3 regions of the Clostridioides sp. ES-W-0016-02 genome follow, and region 3 is predicted to be linked to each of the others. Evidence: a T-box and tRNA genes for the amino acid it is inferred to sense, from the RefSeq annotation. Region 3 holds a T-box; the other regions hold tRNA genes.
What was found. A T-box is a leader RNA that pairs with one kind of tRNA and senses whether it is charged. The one in region 3 lies ahead of alaS (alanine--tRNA ligase), so its partner is inferred to be a tRNA-Ala.

Region 1 (7,538 bases), 1.2 Mb from region 3:
CAGTCAAACTGCCCACCTGACAGTGTCCCAAGACCAGATTCATGGCCTATGGTTAGAGTCCCAGTACTACAAGGGTGGTATCCCAAGGATGGCTCCGCCAAAACTGGCGTCCTGGTTTCAAAGCCTCCCACCTATCCTGTACATGTAGTACCAAGACCCAATGTCAAGCTACAGTAAAGCTCCATGGGGTCTTTCCGTCCTGTCGCAGGTATCCGGCATCTTCACCGGAATTACAATTTCACCGAGTCTGTTGTTGAGACAGTGCCCAAATCGTTACGCCTTTCGTGCGGGTCGGAACTTACCCGACAAGGAATTTCGCTACCTTAGGACCGTTATAGTTACGGCCGCCGTTTACTGGGGCTTAAGTTCACTGCTTCGATTACTCTAACAGATCCCCTTAACCTTCCAGCACCGGGCAGGCGTCAGCTCCTATACATCGTCTTGCGACTTAGCAGAAACCTATGTTTTTGGTAAACAGTCGCTTGGGCCTATTCTCTGCGGCCACCGTATGGTGGCACCCCTTATCCCTAAGTTACGGGGTCATTTTGCCGAGTTCCTTAACAACAGTTCTCTCGCGGGCCTTAGGATACTCTCCTCACCCACCTGTGTCGGTTTGCGGTACGGGTACCTTTAACCTCGATAGAGACTTTTCTTGACAGTGTGAAATCAGCTACTTCGCTACTAAATTTCGCTCCCCATCACATCCCAGCATTATCAAAGCGGATTTACCTACTCTGACTGCCTCAATGCTTGGGCACACATAACCAACAGTGTGCTTAGCTTATCCTACTGTGTCATCCCATCTCTCAAACGGTTATCGGTAGTACAGGAATATCAACCTGTTGTCCATCACCTACGCCTTTCGGCCTCAGCTTAGGTCCCGACTAACCCAGGGCGGACGAACCTTCCCCTGGAAACCTTGGGTTTACGGCCTGTGGGATTCTCACCCACATCTCGCTACTCATGCCAACATTCTCACTCCCATACTGTCCACATGTCCTTACGGTCATGCTTCAACCCGTATGGGAAGCTCCCCTACCCATCATTACTGATGCCGTAGCTTCGGTAGTAAGTTTTAGCCCCGGAAATCTTCGGCGCAGGATCACTCGACCAGTGAGCTATTACGCACTCTTTGAATGAGTGGCTGCTTCTAAGCCAACATCCTGGTTGTCTGTGCAATCCCACATCCTTTACCACTTAACTTACATTTAGGGACCTTAGCTGACGATCTGGGCTGTTGCCCTTTCGACTATGAATCTTATCACCCACAGTCTGACTCCCAAGTATAAGATGACGGCATTCGGAGTTTGATAGTCTTCGGTAGGTGCAATACCCCCTAGGACATTCAGTGCTCTACCTCCGTATCTCTCACCTTGAGGCTAGCCCTAAAGCTATTTCGGGGAGAACCAGCTATCTCCGGGCTCGATTGGAATTTCACCGCTACCCACAAGTCATCCCCGAGCTTTTCAACGCTCGTGGGTTCGGACCTCCACGAAATTTTACTTTCGCTTCATCCTGCTCATGGGTAGGTCGCCCGGTTTCGGGTCTACGTCAAGTAACTGAACGCTCAGTTAAAACTCGCTTTCGCTACGGCTCCACACCTTAAGTGCTTAACCTTGCTACTTAACGTAACTCGTTGGCCCGTTCTACAAAAAGTACGCGGTCACACAAGAAATGTGCTTCCACAGCTTGTAAGTGCAGGGTTTCAGGTTCTATTTCACTCCCCTCCCGGGGTTCTTTTCACCTTTCCCTCACGGTACTATACGCTATCGGTCACTAGGTAGTATTTAGCCTTGGAGGGTGGTCCCTCCTGCTTCCCACAGGGTTTCACGTGTCCCGTGGTACTCTGGATCATATCTGAAGTTTTCTCGTTTGACATACAGGACTATTACCTTCTGTGGTGGGTCTTTCCAAACCTCTTCAATTACGATACCTCTTCGTTTAAGATATGTCCGCAACCCCAATAAAGAAAACTTTATTGGTTTGGGCTATTCCGCGTTCGCTCGCCGCTACTTACGGAATCGAATTTCTTTCTCTTCCTTCAGGTACTTAGATGTTTCAGTTCCCTGAGTTCCCCTCATTAAGCTATGTATTCACTTAATGATACTTAGACATTACTCTAAGTGAGTTTCCTCATTCGGAAATCTTCGGATCAAAGTTTACGTGCAACTCCCCGAAGCTTATCGCAGCTTATCGCGTCCTTCATCGGCTCCTAGTGCCAAGGCATCCGCCCTGCACCCTTAATAACTTGACCAGTTAAAAAGGTTTGATAGATTAGAAGCTATCAACTTCGATAATTTTTAAAAGTTATCAACTTTATATATTACAAATTAGATGTCATATCACTAAATATATATATGCAGTTTTCAAAGTGCTAACGCACAGCGCCAACGAATAAATCTCGTTGCTTAAAGTGCTAGCGCACGTCGCCAACAAACAAACTTCACATGTGTTCAGTTTATTCTGTTGCTTAAAGTGCTAACGCACATAGCTTGTCTAAAGATAAGCTAAAAGTGCATGTAAGAGGCTACTAGATAAATCAAAGATTTAAGTAATATACTCTTAATGGTGGAGATGAGGAGAGTCGAACTCCTGACCCCTTGCTTGCAAGGCAAGTGCTCTCCCAACTGAGCTACACCCCCAAATATGAAGTTCATAAAGAACTTTCAAAATTAAACAGTAGGCAATTCTCCTTAGAAAGGAGGTGATCCAGCCGCACCTTCCGATACGGCTACCTTGTTACGACTTCACCCCAGTTATTGATTCCACCTTCGACGACTTCTTCCAAAAGGTTAGATAATCGGCTTCGGGCGTCTCCAACTCCCGTGGTGTGACGGGCGGTGTGTACAAGACCCGGGAACGCATTCACCGCAGCATTCTGATCTGCGATTACTAGTAACTCCAGCTTCATGTAGGCGAGTTTCAGCCTACAATCCGAACTGAGAGTAGCTTTAAGGGATTAGCTCCACCTTACGGCTTGGCAACCCTCTGTACTACCCATTGTAGCACGTGTGTAGCCCTAAGCATAAGGGGCATGATGATTTGACGTCATCCCCACCTTCCTCCAGGTTATCCCTGGCAGTCTCTCTAGAGTGCCCAACTTAATGATGGCAACTAAAGACAAGGGTTGCGCTCGTTGCGGGACTTAACCCAACATCTCACGACACGAGCTGACGACAACCATGCACCACCTGTCACCAATGTCCCCGAAGGGAACTCTCCGATTAAGGAGATGTCATTGGGATGTCAAGCTTAGGTAAGGTTCTTCGCGTTGCTTCGAATTAAACCACATGCTCCGCTACTTGTGCGGGTCCCCGTCAATTCCTTTGAGTTTCACTCTTGCGAGCGTACTTCCCAGGCGGAGTACTTAATGCGTTAGCTGCGGCACCGAGGGGGGTAACCCCCGACACCTAGTACTCATCGTTTACAGCGTGGACTACCAGGGTATCTAATCCTGTTTGCTCCCCACGCTTTCGTGCCTCAGCGTCAGTTACAGTCCAGAGAGCCGCCTTCGCAACTGGTGTTCCTCCTAATATCTACGCATTTCACCGCTACACTAGGAATTCCACTCTCCTCTCCTGCACTCAAGTCTCCCAGTTTCAAGAGCTTACTACGGTTGAGCCGTAGCCTTTCACTCCTGACTTGAAAGACCGCCTACGCACCCTTTACGCCCAGTAAATCCGGATAACGCTAGCCCCCTACGTATTACCGCGGCTGCTGGCACGTAGTTAGCCGGGGCTTCCTCCTCAAGTACCGTCATTATCTTCCTTGAGGACAGAGTTTTACGACCCGAAGGCCTTCATCACTCACGCGGCGTTGCTGCATCAGGCTTTCGCCCATTGTGCAATATTCCCCACTGCTGCCTCCCGTAGGAGTTTGGACCGTGTCTCAGTTCCAATGTGGCCGATCACCCTCTCAGGTCGGCTACTGATCGTCGCCTTGGTAAGCCGTTACCTTACCAACTAGCTAATCAGACGCGGGTCCATCCTGTACTGGCTCACCTTTGATATTCAAGAGATGCCTCTCAAATATGTTATCCCGTATTAGCATACCTTTCGGTATGTTATCCGTGTGTACAGGGTAGGTTACCCACGCGTTACTCACCCGTCCGCCGCTCTTTACCGAAGTAAATCGCTCAACTTGCATGTGTTAGGCACGCCGCCAGCGTTCATCCTGAGCCAGGATCAAACTCTCAAATAAAAGTTTATCAGGCTCAGATACTATTGTTATCTAAATATCTGGCTTTATGGTTTGTTTCTTGTTTATAAATTAACCTACTGTTTAATTTTCAAAGTTCTTTTGTCTTATTTTTGTGCTCCTTTTGGGCACTCATATATAATACCATCTATGTTATTCCAAGTCAACGCTTTTTTAACTTTTATTTTAATTATTTTTTTGTCAAAACAAAAATAGCTTATATTAGTGCATTTTTAAACACCTCAATACAAGCTATTTACATATTTAGACTTATTTTTATAATTATTTCAACTTAGATATTTCTGTATACCTATGTATATTGCCCATGCTATCTTTTCTTGATATGTTTCATCTGTCAAAAGTTTACATTCTTTTTCATTTGATAGAAAACCACATTCTATTAATACTGATGGAATATTATTTTCTTTCAAAAGGTATATGTCATCTCGTGGCTTAACTTCTCTGTTATTTGTTTTATCTACTACTCTTTTAAGTTCTTCTTGAATACACTTTGATAATTCCTTGCTATCTTGCTTATCTTTAGGATAAAATGTCTGAGCTCCATAGTATTTAGATTGTTCGAATGCATTTAGATGTATGGATACAAACATATTAGCATTGGAATTAGAGATTATTTCTTTTCTATTTTTCAAGTTCTCATTATATTTTTGTCTTGTTGTTTTATTATTTTCTTCTTTATAGAGGCTACTGTCATCTTCTCTAGTTAATATTACAAGACCTCCACTTGATTCTATAAGCTCTCTAAGCTTAAGTGTTATTGCTAAGTTGATATCTTTCTCAGATGTGCTCTTATCCTTGTTTAATGCGCCTGGGTCAATACCTCCATGACCAGCATCTAGAATTATTGTTTTATTTGTTATTGGCATATATTTAATAACATCTTCAGAAATATTTTTCACTTCAAATATTGATACTATTACTAGACATACCATAACAAAACTAAAAATTATATGTTTTATGTACTTTCTCACAACATCACCCTGTATATGTATACTTATAAAAACACTATAATATTCCAAATATTAGTACAAACATTTAAATTTCACTTTAGTATTTATCTATCTCTATTTTTTAATATTAATATATGATTACATAAGTATGCTATATTCACATATACTCTAAATTCCCATTTTTAATTAGTATCGTATAACAGGTATAATAAATTATGACAATTTACATTATGAATTATATTATTTAATAACCTAAATTCTATTACTTATAAAATGTAAAATTTTTAATTATATTTACTGTAAATTTCTTTATCCATTTCTCAATAGAACTATAATCTCAATAACTTTAACATATAATCTTTTATTACAATAAAAAGGATGTTTTTCAATAGAAAAACATCCTAATAAGATATCTTATTATTTTATTGTATATCAATCATTAACTTAAACCCAACATTTCAACATGCTTCCATATTTTCTGGATAACAGAAAATAAAGGATTTTGCTTTTCCAAAAAGATAAATAATTATCTTTTTGAGAATTGTGGAGCTCTTCTTGCTGCTTTTAATCCGTATTTCTTTCTTTCCTTCATTCTAGCATCTCTAGTTAAGAAACCTTCTTTCTTTAAAGCAGGTCTTAAATCTAAATCAGCTTTTAATAAAGCTCTAGATATACCATGTCTTATAGCTCCAGCTTGTCCAGTGAATCCTCCACCTTCAACTTTTACTATAACATCATATTTATTTTCATTACCAGTTAAAACTAATGGTTGTTTAACATCTCTTATTAATGTTTCATAGTTAAAATAATTTTCTAATGCTCTTCCATTTACTAATATATTTCCTTCACCTGCAACTAGTCTTACTCTAGCAACAGAACTTTTTCTTCTTCCAGTTCCATAATATTGAACGTTAGCCATTATAAACTCCTCCTTTCACCTATTAATCTTATTTAAAGTTTAAAACTTCTGGATTTTGAGCTGCATGAGTGTGTTCAGCACCTGCAAATACTCTTAATCTAGTCATCATTCTACTTCTTAATTTGTTTTTAGGTAACATACCATTTACAGCATGTGCTATAACTTCTTCTGGTTTTTTATCCATCATATCTCTATAAGATATTTCTTTTAATCCACCTACATAACCAGTGTGGTATCTGTAATATTTTTGATCTAATTTTTTTCCACTTAAAACTACTTTTTCTGCATTTACTACAACAACAAAATCTCCACCATCAACGTGAGGAGTAAATGTTGGTTTATGTTTACCTCTCAATACTGTCGCAATTTCTGTTGCTATACGACCTAATGTTTTTCCTTCAGCATCAACTAAGTACCATTTTCTTTGTACATCAGCTGGCTTAGCTATATAACTTTTCATAACTGTCCCTCCTTAACTACTTTTCATAAAAATTTTTTACCGTTTATGTCAAGTCCGGGGCAAGTGGACTTATTAACACATTCTCATATATTTTAATACATGTAGCCTGGTGTGTCAAGTTAATAATGAACTTTTTTAAGAAATAATCCTTGTGCTGGAGCTGTATGTCCACATCTTGATCTGTTTTTAGATTCTATTATATCTAAAAATGATTCATTAATTCTACCACGTCCTATATCAACAAGTGTTCCAACAATAATTCTCACCATATTATATAAGAACCCATCTCCACTAATTTCTAAAGTAATCAAATCATCTGTTTTTTTTATATTTATATCATATATTGTTCGTATTGTATCTTTTACAGATGAACCAGAACTCATAAAACCTTTAAAATCATGTGTACCCAATAGACTTTTTGATTCTATACACATTTTTTCAAAATCAAGTTCATACTTTACTTGATATGATATGCTGTTAAGTATTGGGTGTCTAAACTTACTGTTATATATTAAATATTTATATGTTTTTCCTTTTGCACTATATCTTGAATGAAAGTCATCATTAACTTCACATGCTTCTATAACTGCTATGTCTTTTGGTAATTTAGCATTTAGTGCCATTGGTACACTTTCTATACTTATACTTGAACTAATTTTAAAATTTGCAGTTTGTGCAAGAGCATGAACCCCTGAATCAGTTCTACCTGAGCCTATAAGTTTAACTTCTTCATTCATTATCTCATATATAGCCTTTTCAATTGTACCTTGTATCCCTAGAGAATCTGGTTGCTTCTGCCATCCACAATAATTTCTACCATCATATTGGATTGTAATCTTTATATTTCTCATATTTTACCTCACCTATATGCTTCTATTAAATCGCTATAAATCTAGTAGCTATGATTAATCCTAAATAAATAACTTGAAACACACATGCTATATAATCTGCTTTTACTATAACAGACTCCCTCATTTTTGTTCTATTGTGT
Region 2 (7,538 bases), 1.1 Mb from region 3:
AATTAAACAGTAGGCAATTCTCCTTAGAAAGGAGGTGATCCAGCCGCACCTTCCGATACGGCTACCTTGTTACGACTTCACCCCAGTTATTGATTCCACCTTCGACGACTTCTTCCAAAAGGTTAGATAATCGGCTTCGGGCGTCTCCAACTCCCGTGGTGTGACGGGCGGTGTGTACAAGACCCGGGAACGCATTCACCGCAGCATTCTGATCTGCGATTACTAGTAACTCCAGCTTCATGTAGGCGAGTTTCAGCCTACAATCCGAACTGAGAGTAGCTTTAAGGGATTAGCTCCACCTTACGGCTTGGCAACCCTCTGTACTACCCATTGTAGCACGTGTGTAGCCCTAAGCATAAGGGGCATGATGATTTGACGTCATCCCCACCTTCCTCCAGGTTATCCCTGGCAGTCTCTCTAGAGTGCCCAACTTAATGATGGCAACTAAAGACAAGGGTTGCGCTCGTTGCGGGACTTAACCCAACATCTCACGACACGAGCTGACGACAACCATGCACCACCTGTCACCAATGTCCCCGAAGGGAACTCTCCGATTAAGGAGATGTCATTGGGATGTCAAGCTTAGGTAAGGTTCTTCGCGTTGCTTCGAATTAAACCACATGCTCCGCTACTTGTGCGGGTCCCCGTCAATTCCTTTGAGTTTCACTCTTGCGAGCGTACTTCCCAGGCGGAGTACTTAATGCGTTAGCTGCGGCACCGAGGGGGGTAACCCCCGACACCTAGTACTCATCGTTTACAGCGTGGACTACCAGGGTATCTAATCCTGTTTGCTCCCCACGCTTTCGTGCCTCAGCGTCAGTTACAGTCCAGAGAGCCGCCTTCGCAACTGGTGTTCCTCCTAATATCTACGCATTTCACCGCTACACTAGGAATTCCACTCTCCTCTCCTGCACTCAAGTCTCCCAGTTTCAAGAGCTTACTACGGTTGAGCCGTAGCCTTTCACTCCTGACTTGAAAGACCGCCTACGCACCCTTTACGCCCAGTAAATCCGGATAACGCTAGCCCCCTACGTATTACCGCGGCTGCTGGCACGTAGTTAGCCGGGGCTTCCTCCTCAAGTACCGTCATTATCTTCCTTGAGGACAGAGTTTTACGACCCGAAGGCCTTCATCACTCACGCGGCGTTGCTGCATCAGGCTTTCGCCCATTGTGCAATATTCCCCACTGCTGCCTCCCGTAGGAGTTTGGACCGTGTCTCAGTTCCAATGTGGCCGATCACCCTCTCAGGTCGGCTACTGATCGTCGCCTTGGTAAGCCGTTACCTTACCAACTAGCTAATCAGACGCGGGTCCATCCTGTACTGGCTCACCTTTGATATTCAAGAGATGCCTCTCAAATATGTTATCCCGTATTAGCATACCTTTCGGTATGTTATCCGTGTGTACAGGGTAGGTTACCCACGCGTTACTCACCCGTCCGCCGCTCTTTACCGAAGTAAATCGCTCAACTTGCATGTGTTAGGCACGCCGCCAGCGTTCATCCTGAGCCAGGATCAAACTCTCAAATAAAAGTTTATCAGGCTCAGATACTATTGTTATCTAAATATCTGGCTTTATGGTTTGTTTCTTGTTTTATAAATTAACCTACTGTTTAATTTTCAAAGTTCTTTAAATTATTGTGGTGGGCCATCAGGGACTCGAACCCCAGACCTACCGGTTATGAGCCGGGCGCTCTAACCAACTGAGCTAATGGCCCACAATAATTTGGTGCCGAAGACCGGAATCGAACCGGTACGAGAGGTAAGTCCCGCAGGATTTTAAGTCCTGTGCGTCTGCCAGTTCCGCCACTTCGGCACATCACCTGGCTATGTCCTACTCTCCCAGGCAGTTTCCCACCAAGTACCATCAGCGCTAGAGAGCTTAACTTCTGTGTTCGGAATGGGAACAGGTGTATCCTCTCTGCTATTATAACCAGATTATTGTCTAAATTTTCATTTATCTTTTTTCTAAGACAAGTATTATAATAACATATTTGTCTTATTATGTCAATACTTTTTTCATTCGATTTTAAGCTTATAAAATTCTTAAAAATCTCTAATTATTGACAAATTTAAATACATAGAGTTAACACTCTAAAAACTACATATATATTTTAATCAATGAACATCAAATAATATTGGTCAAGTCCTCGACCTATTAGTATCGATAAGCTAAATACATTGCTGCACTTACACCTTCGACCTATCAACCAGATAGTCTTTCTGGGGTCTTACCCTTGCGGTGGGAAATCTTATCTTGAAGTTGGCTTCGCGCTTAGATGCTTTCAGCGCTTATCCATTCCGTACATAGCTACCCAGCCATGCCCTTGGCAGAACAACTGGTACACCAGAGGTACGTCCATCCCGGTCCTCTCGTACTAAGGACAGGTCTCCTCAAATTTCCTACGCCTGCGACGGATAGGGACCGAACTGTCTCACGACGTTCTGAACCCAGCTCGCGTACCACTTTAATGGGCGAACAGCCCAACCCTTGGGACCTACTACAGCCCCAGGATGTGATGAGCCGACATCGAGGTGCCAAACCTCCCCGTCGATGTGGACTCTTGGGGGAGATAAGCCTGTTATCCCCAGGGTAGCTTTTATCCGTTGAGCGATGGCCCTTCCACGCAGAACCACCGGATCACTAAGTCCGATTTTCATCCTTGCTCGACCTGTATGTCTTGCAATCAAGCTCTCTTTTGCCTTTACACTCTACGTACGATTTCCGACCGTACTGAGAGAACCTTTGAGCGCCTCCGTTACCTTTTGGGAGGCGACCGCCCCAGTCAAACTGCCCACCTGACAGTGTCCCAAGACCAGATTCATGGCCTATGGTTAGAGTCCCAGTACTACAAGGGTGGTATCCCAAGGATGGCTCCGCCAAAACTGGCGTCCTGGTTTCAAAGCCTCCCACCTATCCTGTACATGTAGTACCAAGACCCAATGTCAAGCTACAGTAAAGCTCCATGGGGTCTTTCCGTCCTGTCGCAGGTATCCGGCATCTTCACCGGAATTACAATTTCACCGAGTCTGTTGTTGAGACAGTGCCCAAATCGTTACGCCTTTCGTGCGGGTCGGAACTTACCCGACAAGGAATTTCGCTACCTTAGGACCGTTATAGTTACGGCCGCCGTTTACTGGGGCTTAAGTTCACTGCTTCGATTACTCTAACAGATCCCCTTAACCTTCCAGCACCGGGCAGGCGTCAGCTCCTATACATCGTCTTGCGACTTAGCAGAAACCTATGTTTTTGGTAAACAGTCGCTTGGGCCTATTCTCTGCGGCCACCGTATGGTGGCACCCCTTATCCCTAAGTTACGGGGTCATTTTGCCGAGTTCCTTAACAACAGTTCTCTCGCGGGCCTTAGGATACTCTCCTCACCCACCTGTGTCGGTTTGCGGTACGGGTACCTTTAACCTCGATAGAGACTTTTCTTGACAGTGTGAAATCAGCTACTTCGCTACTAAATTTCGCTCCCCATCACATCCCAGCATTATCAAAGCGGATTTACCTACTCTGACTGCCTCAATGCTTGGGCACACATAACCAACAGTGTGCTTAGCTTATCCTACTGTGTCATCCCATCTCTCAAACGGTTATCGGTAGTACAGGAATATCAACCTGTTGTCCATCACCTACGCCTTTCGGCCTCAGCTTAGGTCCCGACTAACCCAGGGCGGACGAACCTTCCCCTGGAAACCTTGGGTTTACGGCCTGTGGGATTCTCACCCACATCTCGCTACTCATGCCAACATTCTCACTCCCATACTGTCCACATGTCCTTACGGTCATGCTTCAACCCGTATGGGAAGCTCCCCTACCCATCATTACTGATGCCGTAGCTTCGGTAGTAAGTTTTAGCCCCGGAAATCTTCGGCGCAGGATCACTCGACCAGTGAGCTATTACGCACTCTTTGAATGAGTGGCTGCTTCTAAGCCAACATCCTGGTTGTCTGTGCAATCCCACATCCTTTACCACTTAACTTACATTTAGGGACCTTAGCTGACGATCTGGGCTGTTGCCCTTTCGACTATGAATCTTATCACCCACAGTCTGACTCCCAAGTATAAGATGACGGCATTCGGAGTTTGATAGTCTTCGGTAGGTGCAATACCCCCTAGGACATTCAGTGCTCTACCTCCGTATCTCTCACCTTGAGGCTAGCCCTAAAGCTATTTCGGGGAGAACCAGCTATCTCCGGGCTCGATTGGAATTTCACCGCTACCCACAAGTCATCCCCGAGCTTTTCAACGCTCGTGGGTTCGGACCTCCACGAAATTTTACTTTCGCTTCATCCTGCTCATGGGTAGGTCGCCCGGTTTCGGGTCTACGTCAAGTAACTGAACGCTCAGTTAAAACTCGCTTTCGCTACGGCTCCACACCTTAAGTGCTTAACCTTGCTACTTAACGTAACTCGTTGGCCCGTTCTACAAAAAGTACGCGGTCACACAAGAAATGTGCTTCCACAGCTTGTAAGTGCAGGGTTTCAGGTTCTATTTCACTCCCCTCCCGGGGTTCTTTTCACCTTTCCCTCACGGTACTATACGCTATCGGTCACTAGGTAGTATTTAGCCTTGGAGGGTGGTCCCTCCTGCTTCCCACAGGGTTTCACGTGTCCCGTGGTACTCTGGATCATATCTGAAGTTTTCTCGTTTGACATACAGGACTATTACCTTCTGTGGTGGGTCTTTCCAAACCTCTTCAATTACGATACCTCTTCGTTTAAGATATGTCCGCAACCCCAATAAAGAAAACTTTATTGGTTTGGGCTATTCCGCGTTCGCTCGCCGCTACTTACGGAATCGAATTTCTTTCTCTTCCTTCAGGTACTTAGATGTTTCAGTTCCCTGAGTTCCCCTCATTAAGCTATGTATTCACTTAATGATACTTAGACATTACTCTAAGTGAGTTTCCTCATTCGGAAATCTTCGGATCAAAGTTTACGTGCAACTCCCCGAAGCTTATCGCAGCTTATCGCGTCCTTCATCGGCTCCTAGTGCCAAGGCATCCGCCCTGCACCCTTAATAACTTGACCAGTTAAAAAGGTTTGATAGATTAGAAGCTATCAACTTCGATAATTTTTAAAAGTTATCAGCTTTATATATTACAAATTAGATGTCATATCACTAAATATATATATGCAGTTTTCAAAGTGCTAACGCACAGCGCCAACGAATAAATCTCGTTGCTTAAAGTGCTAGTACACGTCGCCAACAAACAAACTTCACATGTGTTCAGTTTATTCCGTTGCTTAAAGTGCTAACGCACATAGCTTGTCTAAAGATAAGCTAAAAGTGCATGTAAGAGGCTACTAGATAAATCGAAGATTTAAGTAATATACTCTTAATGGTGGAGATGAGGAGAGTCGAACTCCTGACCCCTTGCTTGCAAGGCAAGTGCTCTCCCAACTGAGCTACACCCCCAAATATGAAGTTCATAAAGAACTTTCAAAATTAAACAGTAGGCAATTCTCCTTAGAAAGGAGGTGATCCAGCCGCACCTTCCGATACGGCTACCTTGTTACGACTTCACCCCAGTTATTGATTCCACCTTCGACGACTTCTTCCAAAAGGTTAGATAATCGGCTTCGGGCGTCTCCAACTCCCGTGGTGTGACGGGCGGTGTGTACAAGACCCGGGAACGCATTCACCGCAGCATTCTGATCTGCGATTACTAGTAACTCCAGCTTCATGTAGGCGAGTTTCAGCCTACAATCCGAACTGAGAGTAGCTTTAAGGGATTAGCTCCACCTTACGGCTTGGCAACCCTCTGTACTACCCATTGTAGCACGTGTGTAGCCCTAAGCATAAGGGGCATGATGATTTGACGTCATCCCCACCTTCCTCCAGGTTATCCCTGGCAGTCTCTCTAGAGTGCCCAACTTAATGATGGCAACTAAAGACAAGGGTTGCGCTCGTTGCGGGACTTAACCCAACATCTCACGACACGAGCTGACGACAACCATGCACCACCTGTCACCAATGTCCCCGAAGGGAACTCTCCGATTAAGGAGATGTCATTGGGATGTCAAGCTTAGGTAAGGTTCTTCGCGTTGCTTCGAATTAAACCACATGCTCCGCTACTTGTGCGGGTCCCCGTCAATTCCTTTGAGTTTCACTCTTGCGAGCGTACTTCCCAGGCGGAGTACTTAATGCGTTAGCTGCGGCACCGAGGGGGGTAACCCCCGACACCTAGTACTCATCGTTTACAGCGTGGACTACCAGGGTATCTAATCCTGTTTGCTCCCCACGCTTTCGTGCCTCAGCGTCAGTTACAGTCCAGAGAGCCGCCTTCGCAACTGGTGTTCCTCCTAATATCTACGCATTTCACCGCTACACTAGGAATTCCACTCTCCTCTCCTGCACTCAAGTCTCCCAGTTTCAAGAGCTTACTACGGTTGAGCCGTAGCCTTTCACTCCTGACTTGAAAGACCGCCTACGCACCCTTTACGCCCAGTAAATCCGGATAACGCTAGCCCCCTACGTATTACCGCGGCTGCTGGCACGTAGTTAGCCGGGGCTTCCTCCTCAAGTACCGTCATTATCTTCCTTGAGGACAGAGTTTTACGACCCGAAGGCCTTCATCACTCACGCGGCGTTGCTGCATCAGGCTTTCGCCCATTGTGCAATATTCCCCACTGCTGCCTCCCGTAGGAGTTTGGACCGTGTCTCAGTTCCAATGTGGCCGATCACCCTCTCAGGTCGGCTACTGATCGTCGCCTTGGTAAGCCGTTACCTTACCAACTAGCTAATCAGACGCGGGTCCATCCTGTACTGGCTCACCTTTGATATTCAAGAGATGCCTCTCAAATATATTATCCCGTATTAGCATACCTTTCGGTATGTTATCCGTGTGTACAGGGTAGGTTACCCACGCGTTACTCACCCGTCCGCCGCTCTTTACCGAAGTAAATCGCTCAACTTGCATGTGTTAGGCACGCCGCCAGCGTTCATCCTGAGCCAGGATCAAACTCTCAAATAAAAGTTTATCAGGCTCAGATACTATTGTTATCTAAATATCTGGCTTTATGGTTTGTTTCTTGTTTATAAATTAACCTACTGTTTAATTTTCAAAGTTCTTTATGTTTATGTCCTTTTCTTGAGGACAAGTATTACTATACCAACTTTTTCTTTTAGAGTCAACAACTTTTTTTACTTTTTTTATTTTTAAATTATCACTTTACCTCTCTATTATAATATTATCCACATTATAAACAACTGATTCATATTGTTTTAACTTATTACATTAAATATTATCCACATTATAAACATATTTATCCACATATTACATAATTTATTATTTTTTGAATAAAGATAAATCCATATGTATAATCACTTCTCATTAGTCCATTTATCTATATGATACAATATGTTTACAACTTGAAAACATTGGTTGAAAATGCTTGCTTTAATAGCAGCATTATTTCCTCTCAAAAGCATTAATAATGATATTAGTAGTGATAATAGTACATGAGCATATAATTTTATTAAAGTATTTATCAACCCCTTACTACTTTACTTTGTAAATTTATATATTA
Region 3 (7,538 bases):
TATAGATTATATATTAGAAAATTTACCAAAAGTTATAGAAAGACTTAGAAGTATGTCACCACTTTACGATGATGCAAAGAAACAAGGATTAGTAAAATAGACAAAATAGATAAGACATAAAAAATAGGCATAAATTAATGTAGGAGGAAAAAATAATGCAATATAGTGATAAAGTTATGGAACATTTTATGAACCCAAGAAATATGGGAGAAATTGAAGGTGCAAGTGGTGTAGGTGAAGTTGGAAATCCTACATGTGGAGATATAATGAAGATATTTTTAGACATAGAAGGAGACATAATAAAAGATGTTAAGTTTAAAACATTTGGCTGTGGTTCAGCTATAGCAAGTTCTTCTATGGCAACTGAAATGATAAAAGGAAAGACTATAAAAGATGCATTAGACCTTACAAATAAAGCTGTTGCTGAAGCTTTGGATGGTTTACCACCAGTAAAAATGCACTGTTCAGTTTTAGCAGAACAAGCTGTAAAAGCAGCACTTATAGACTATGCTAAAAAGAATAATATCCATATACCAGAATTAGATGGATATGTTATAGATGATGCTCATGACCATGATATTGAGGAAGAAGAATAAAATAAGGAATAATTTTCCAAAAAAAGTTTAAAATCATTTTAAAAAAGTGTATAATGGTATAGTAAGATGAAAAATAGCCGTTTTAAAGAAAACGGCTATTTTTTATTGTTAAAACTGCCATTCTAGCCCGTTTTGGAAATTAATGAAATAATAAAAAAATATACACATCCATAATATTTAAACATTAAAAAATATAAAAAATCTCAGCAAATCAATCGTTTACGAGGATTTCATATAAAAATATATTTTCAGAAATTTTTACTTAAAAATGCTATTTTCTTTAAAAAGGCACATTTCAACTAAATACAATATTAGGGGGAACAGTTATGAAAATACCAAAGAGGATAGCAGCAATACTTACTATATCATTAGTAGCTAGTAGTGCGACAGCAGGCATATCAAGTGCTCAAACAAACAGTGATACACTTAAAGGTTCAGGTAGATGGGAAACTGCCATACAAATAAGTAAAAAAGGATGGGATACATCTAAAAATGTGATATTAGTTAATGATAATACTATAGTAGACGCATTGACTGCAACTCCTTTTGCTGGTTCTAAGAATGCACCAATTCTTTTGACACAAAACAATAAATTAGATGATAGAGCTAAAGCAGAAATAATAAGGTTAAAAGCAGAAAAAGTATATTTAATAGGCGGGACAAAAACTTTAGGTTCAGAGGTAGAGACACAATTAAAATCATTAAAAATTGATACAGAAAGAATCTCAGGAAATGATAGATATCAAACTTCTTTAGAAATAGCTAAAAAATTAGATGAGTCTCTTGGAAGAAAAACAAGTAGTAATATTTCAGAGATAGTTGTAGTTAATGGAGAAAAAGGTCTTGCTGACGCAGTAAGTGTAGGAGCTGCGGCTGCTCAAAATAAAATGCCAATAATTCTTTCTAGTCCAGAAGATGGAATAAAACAATCAAATCAATTTATAAAAGATAAAGGTATAAAAACATCTTATGTAATAGGAGGAGTGCAGTCGATTTCAGAAGCTACAAAAAGCACTTTACCTAGTCCTAAAAGATTATCAGGAAAAGATAGAAATGAAACTAATGCGGCTGTTATAAGTGGATTATATGGTTCAAAAGAGTTGAAAAATGCATATATAACAAAAGATGGTATGAATAAACAAGGAGATCTTATAGATTCATTAGCAGTAGGTTCATTGGCAGCAAAAAATAATTCACCAGTAGTTTTAGTTGGAAATAAATTAAATAAAGAACAAGAAAAAGTATTAAATACTAAAAGCTTAAAAACAGTTACACAGGTTGGTGGTTCAGGCAATGAGAATGCTTTTTCTGAGATAAAAAAATCACAATCTACAACAACATATGAAGTTAAAAATATAGAAGAGTTAAAAATAGCTTTAGATAAAGCTGATGCAAATGATATTATAAATATTAAGCCATCAGGAACTATGTCAAATGATTTATCATTGAGTACTAATAATTCAATTTCTGTAAATTTAAATGGTACATATACAGGTACGATAGTAGTAACTGCTCCAAATGCAGATATAGTAAATAAAGGTACAATAAATAAAGTTTTGGTTAAGGATAGTAAAGGTGGAACAATAATAAATGAAAGTGGAGCAAAAATAGAAAAAGTAGAAATACAAAATAATTCTAGCAATGTTGTAGTTAAAAACAACGGAAAAATAACAAACATAAAAAATGATGCTACAGGAACAAATATAAAAAATGAAGGAACAATAACTGACAAAGTAGAAGGTTCTCAGACTCCAAGTGTAGATGGCACTAAACCAGGTGGAAGTTCATCTGGAGGCTCTTCATCAAGTGGAGGAAGTTCAAGTGGTGGTTCATCTGTAAAAGATAAATTGATAACATCAATAACAGCACTTGATAATTCAATAAAAGTACAAAATGTAGAAAATGGAACAGAATTAAGTAAGTTAAACTTACCAAAAGAGTTATCAGCAACTGTGTCTGGAGTGGCTAATACAAAAGTAGGTGTAACTTGGAAAAGTACACCAGAATATGCTAGCCAAGTAGCAGGAAAGTATATATTTAGTGCAAGTCTATCAAGTGGATATAAGCTATCAGAAGGAGTATCACTTCCAACTATTACAGTAACGGTAGCTGAACCTGCTAAAGTGGAGACAATAAAGATTACTGATACTGATACATTAGAAGAAGCACTTGCTTTACAAGAAGATGGTCAAGTGTGGGAAATAAGTGGACAAATAGATGTTAAAAAGCCAGTTGTTATAGATAAAAAAATAGTTATAAATGGTATTAATAATGCTGAATTGAAAAAAGCTGTAGAATTTACTGATACTAAACCAGGGTACGAAAATATAGTAACAATAGACAGAAAAGATGGTGTAAAAATAAACAATCTAAAAGTAACAGGTTTAGATTCAGACAAATTAAATAAATCAGGAATGCATGTTTATTTATCACAAAATGTTGAATTAAACAATGTAACTTTAAATAATAATAAAGGGGCAGGTTTAATAGTAAATGGTTCATCAGTAATAGCTTCAAATCTTGTAACAAGTGGAAACGGATGGTATGGAGTTAATGTAGAATATGTAAAAGATGATGGAATTGTAAATGAAACTAATGCAAGTCTAGATTTAATAGGTGATTGTAAGATAAGTGAATATACTCCAATAAAAACTGATAACTATGATAAAGATAAAGTGATTGTTAATGGATATGGAGATTGTATATTATTACAAGATTCAAAAACTGCTACTTGGGGTAAAGCTTCTATAACTATAAATGAAAATAATGATATAGCTAATATAACGGAAGAGAATAAAATAGATGAGGATGAAAATGGCAGTATACCTAAGTTTGAAAGTGTAGATGGTAGAACTCCTGTAAAGATTACACTAAATAAAGGCAAAAATGATTATAATAATGTAAGAGTTCAAATAAGACCAGAAGAAGGTTCAGCAGAGTTAGGTGGAATACAACTAATTGCTAAGGATAGCAATGGAAACTGGTTTAACATAGTAAAAACAGGATGGGGACCAATGGAAGGTTTTCCATTACAAGGTGCAACAACAGAAGTTTATCTAGTTGGAAATAAAGAAGGTACTTATAAGGTGAAAATAGAACTAGTTGATGTTAGTAATTCTAAGAATATAATAACAGAAACAACAGCGTCAGTAGTGGTAGTTAATAAATAAAAAATTACCCTTAAATCTTTTAAAATTACCTAATAATATTATTTTTTTTAGAAAATAGAGCAAGCTATATTTTAAATAAATACAATGCTTGCTCTATATGGTATAATAATAAGTAATGCAAAAGATGAGGTGAAATTTGTTTATGAATAAAAAAGTAATGATAGGTATGAGTGGAGGAGTAGATAGTTCTGTAGCTGCATATCTTTTAAAACAGCAAGGATACGACGTCATTGGTGTTACTATGAAATTATGGCAAGACGATGACGAAGTTGAAAATGAAGGTGGTTGTTGCTCTTTATCAGCAGTTGAAGATGCTAGAAGAGTAGCAAATAAAATAGGAATACCATTTTATGTTCTTAATTTTAGAGAAGTATTTAAAGAAAAAGTAATAGATTATTTTATAGATGAATACTTAGAAGGAAAAACTCCTAATCCTTGTATAGCTTGTAATAAACATATAAAATTTGACGATTTTTATAAAAGAGCTAGACAAATAGGATGTGATTATGTGGCTACAGGTCACTATGCAAAAATAGAAAAAGATGAAGATACAGGAAGATATTTATTAAAAAAATCTGTTACAGATAAAAAAGACCAGACTTATGCACTTTATAATCTTACACAAGAACAATTAAAACATACACTACTACCAATAGGTGATTATGAAAAGGATAGAGTAAGAGAAATTGCTAAAGAAATGGGAATGGCAGTCCATAATAAACCCGATAGTCAAGAAATTTGTTTTGTTAAAGATAATGACTATGCAAATTATGTAAAAAAACATTCTGAAAAGCGTATTGAAGAAGGTTTTTTTGTAGATACTAAAGGAAATGTACTTGGAAAACATAAAGGGATACTATACTATACAATAGGACAAAGAAAAGGTCTTGGAATTACTTTTGGCAAACCAATGTTTGTAGTAGATATAAATCCAATAAATAATACTATTGTCCTTGGAGACAACGAAGAATTATTTAAAAAAGAACTTATTGCAAAAGATGTTAACTTTATATCAATAGACAAACTAGAAGAGCCATTAAGAGTTCAAGCAAAAATAAGATACTCTGCAAAACCATCACCAGCTACTATTTATAATGTTGGAGAAAATACTATTAAAATAGTATTTGATGAAGCTCAAAGAGCTATTACAAAAGGTCAATCTGTTGTAATGTACGATGGAGATATTGTAGTAGGCGGAGGAATAATAGAGAAAAGTTTATAAAAATATCCAAGAAACTTATAAAATAAGTAATATAGTCTATAAATCTAAAACAAAGTTTATAAAATAAATTTATTGTATATGAAAATATAGTATTGATTAATTTTGTAAAATTTAGTAATATAATTATTATATTAATTAAAAACAAATACAGTGATAAGGAATAGTAAAGTATTTGATGTCTTACAGAGAGAGGGAACATGCTGAAAGCCCTTAGAATAAAATATTTGAAGCAGCCTTTTAGTAGCAATTTTGAACAATGTACTTTGAATTAACAAGGTAGATTTAAGTAGAGATTGACGGTAGTTACGTTATAGCTAAGGTTTTCCGAAGATATCATAATTTTTTATGATAATTAGGGTGGTACCGCGATTGTCCTCGCCCCTATAAATTTATTTATAGGGACGAGGTTTTTTATTTAAACGAAAAAATATAATTTATTAGGAGGAACATAATATGGAAAAGATGGGACTAAACGAGATAAGAAGTAAGTTTTTAGAATTTTTTGAGTCAAAAGGTCACTATGTAGCAGATAGCTATTCTTTAGTACCAAACAATGACAAGAGTTTATTGCTTATAAACTCAGGTATGGCACCTTTAAAAAATTATTTTTCAGGTGTAGAAGTACCTCCAAGTTTAAGAATGTGTACATCTCAAAAATGTATAAGAACTGGAGATATAGAAAATGTAGGTATAACTGCAAGACATGCCACTTTTTTTGAAATGATGGGTAACTTCTCATTTGGAGATTACTTTAAAAGAGAATCAATTAAATGGGGATGGGAATTTGTCACAGAATGGCTAAGTATCCCAGAAGATAAAATATGGGTAACTGTATATGAAGAAGATGACGATTCTTATGATATATGGGCAAAAGAAATGAATTTTCCAGAAGAAAGAATGGTTAGACTTGGTAAAGATGATAACTTCTGGGAGATAGGTACAGGTCCTTGTGGTCCTTGTTCAGAAATATATTTTGATAGAGGAGAAGAATATGGATGTGATAATCCAGACTGTAAACCAGGTTGTGATTGTGACAGATACCTAGAATTCTGGAACCATGTATTTACTCAGTTTGATAGAGATGAAGAAGGAAACTATAGTTTATTAGAAAGTAAAAATATAGATACAGGTATGGGCCTTGAAAGAATGGGATGTATCATGCAAGGTGTGGACACTATCTTTGAAGTAGATACTATTAAGTCTATATTGGAAGCAGTTGAAAAGTTAACAGGAGTAAAATATGGAGTAAATCCAAAAAATGATATATCAATAAGAATAATAACTGACCATATAAGAGCTGTGACATTCTTAGTTAGTGATGGAGTACTTCCATCAAATGAGGGAAGAGGCTATGTTCTTAGAAGACTTCTTAGACGTGCTGCTCGTCATGGTAAACTATTAGGTGTAAAAGAATTATTCTTACAAAAACTGATATATGAAGTTATAAAGGTAAATGATAAAGCATATCCAGTTTTAGTTGAAAAAGAAAGTTATATTAAAAAAGTTGTTGGAATAGAAGAAGAAAAATTCAATGAAACTATAGACCAAGGAACAGAAATATTGAACTCATATATAGAAGTATTAAAGAATGAAGGGAAAACTGTTTTAAGTGGTCAAGAAGCCTTTAAACTGTATGATACTTATGGATTCCCTATAGACTTAACTAAAGAAATTTTGGAAGAAGAACATTTATCTGTAGATGAAGAGTCTTTCAATGAAGAAATGGAAAAACAAAAAGAAAGAGCTAGAAATGCTAGAGGAAATATGGATGGAGAAAGTTGGAAGGAAGACCCTCTATCAAAATTAGAGTCTACTATAGATAGTATGTTTAATGGATATAGTGAATTATATGGTGAAGGAATTATTGAAGCTATAGTTAAAGAGGATGAATTAGTTCAAAATGCAAAAGAAGGTGATAAAGTATCTATAGTACTAGACAATACTACTTTCTATCCTGAAGGTGGAGGACAAGTTGGTGATTGTGGATTAATAACCAACGAAAATTTAGTAGTGGAAGTATTAAATACTAAAAAAGGTGCTAATAATAGTATAAAACATATAGGTATAATAAAATCAGGAAAAATAAGTAATGGAGATAAAGTAAAGACATTAGTAGATAGAGATGTTAGAATGTCTGCTGCAAGAAACCATAGTGCTACACATTTACTTCATAAAGCACTAAAAGAAGTATTAGGAGAGCATGTTAATCAAGCTGGTTCTTTAGTTACTCCAGATAGATTAAGATTTGATATTACTCACTTTGAAGCTATATCAAATGAAGAATTAAAAGTTATAGAAGAAAAAGTAAATAATGTTATTTTATCATCTTTAGACATAAAATGTGATATTATGAATATAAAAGAAGCAAAAGAAAAAGGAGCTACAGCACTATTTGGTGAAAAATATGGTGATGAAGTAAGAGTAGTTTCTATGGGAGATTATTCTACAGAACTTTGTGGAGGAACTCACTTGACAAATACTTCTCAGATAGGAATGTTTAAAATATTGTCTGAAGGTGGAGTAGCAGCAGGAGTAAGAAGAATAGAAGCA

Region 1: it encodes a tRNA-Ala, which carries the amino acid that the T-box ahead of alaS (alanine--tRNA ligase) is inferred to sense. The anticodon was not compared.
Region 2: it encodes a tRNA-Ala, which carries the amino acid that the T-box ahead of alaS (alanine--tRNA ligase) is inferred to sense. The anticodon was not compared.

The regions. Positions count from the first base shown of each region.
Region 1 covers NZ_CP061361.1:121,651-129,188, reverse strand. The annotation lists rRNA gene IC758_RS00855 (23S ribosomal RNA) at 1-2,254, opposite strand, end outside; tRNA gene IC758_RS00850 (tRNA-Ala) at 2,567-2,642, opposite strand; rRNA gene IC758_RS00845 (16S ribosomal RNA) at 2,698-4,200, opposite strand; gene cwlD (N-acetylmuramoyl-L-alanine amidase CwlD) at 4,485-5,189, opposite strand; gene rpsI (30S ribosomal protein S9) at 5,695-6,087, opposite strand; gene rplM (50S ribosomal protein L13) at 6,116-6,547, opposite strand; gene truA (tRNA pseudouridine(38-40) synthase TruA) at 6,667-7,398, opposite strand; gene IC758_RS00820 (energy-coupling factor transporter transmembrane component T family protein) at 7,424-7,538, opposite strand, start outside.
Region 2 covers NZ_CP061361.1:141,848-149,385, reverse strand. The annotation lists rRNA gene IC758_RS01025 (16S ribosomal RNA) at 28-1,530, opposite strand; tRNA gene IC758_RS01020 (tRNA-Ile) at 1,641-1,717, opposite strand; tRNA gene IC758_RS01015 (tRNA-Leu) at 1,727-1,815, opposite strand; rRNA gene rrf (5S ribosomal RNA) at 1,821-1,937, opposite strand; rRNA gene IC758_RS01005 (23S ribosomal RNA) at 2,138-5,036, opposite strand; tRNA gene IC758_RS01000 (tRNA-Ala) at 5,349-5,424, opposite strand; rRNA gene IC758_RS00995 (16S ribosomal RNA) at 5,480-6,982, opposite strand.
Region 3 covers NZ_CP061361.1:1,288,196-1,295,733, forward strand. The annotation lists gene nifS (cysteine desulfurase NifS) at 1-100, shown strand, start outside; gene nifU (Fe-S cluster assembly scaffold protein NifU) at 156-596, shown strand; gene IC758_RS06305 (cell wall-binding repeat-containing protein) at 923-3,766, shown strand; gene mnmA (tRNA 2-thiouridine(34) synthase MnmA) at 3,909-4,988, shown strand; T-box leader at 5,130-5,374, shown strand; gene alaS (alanine--tRNA ligase) at 5,442-7,538, shown strand, end outside.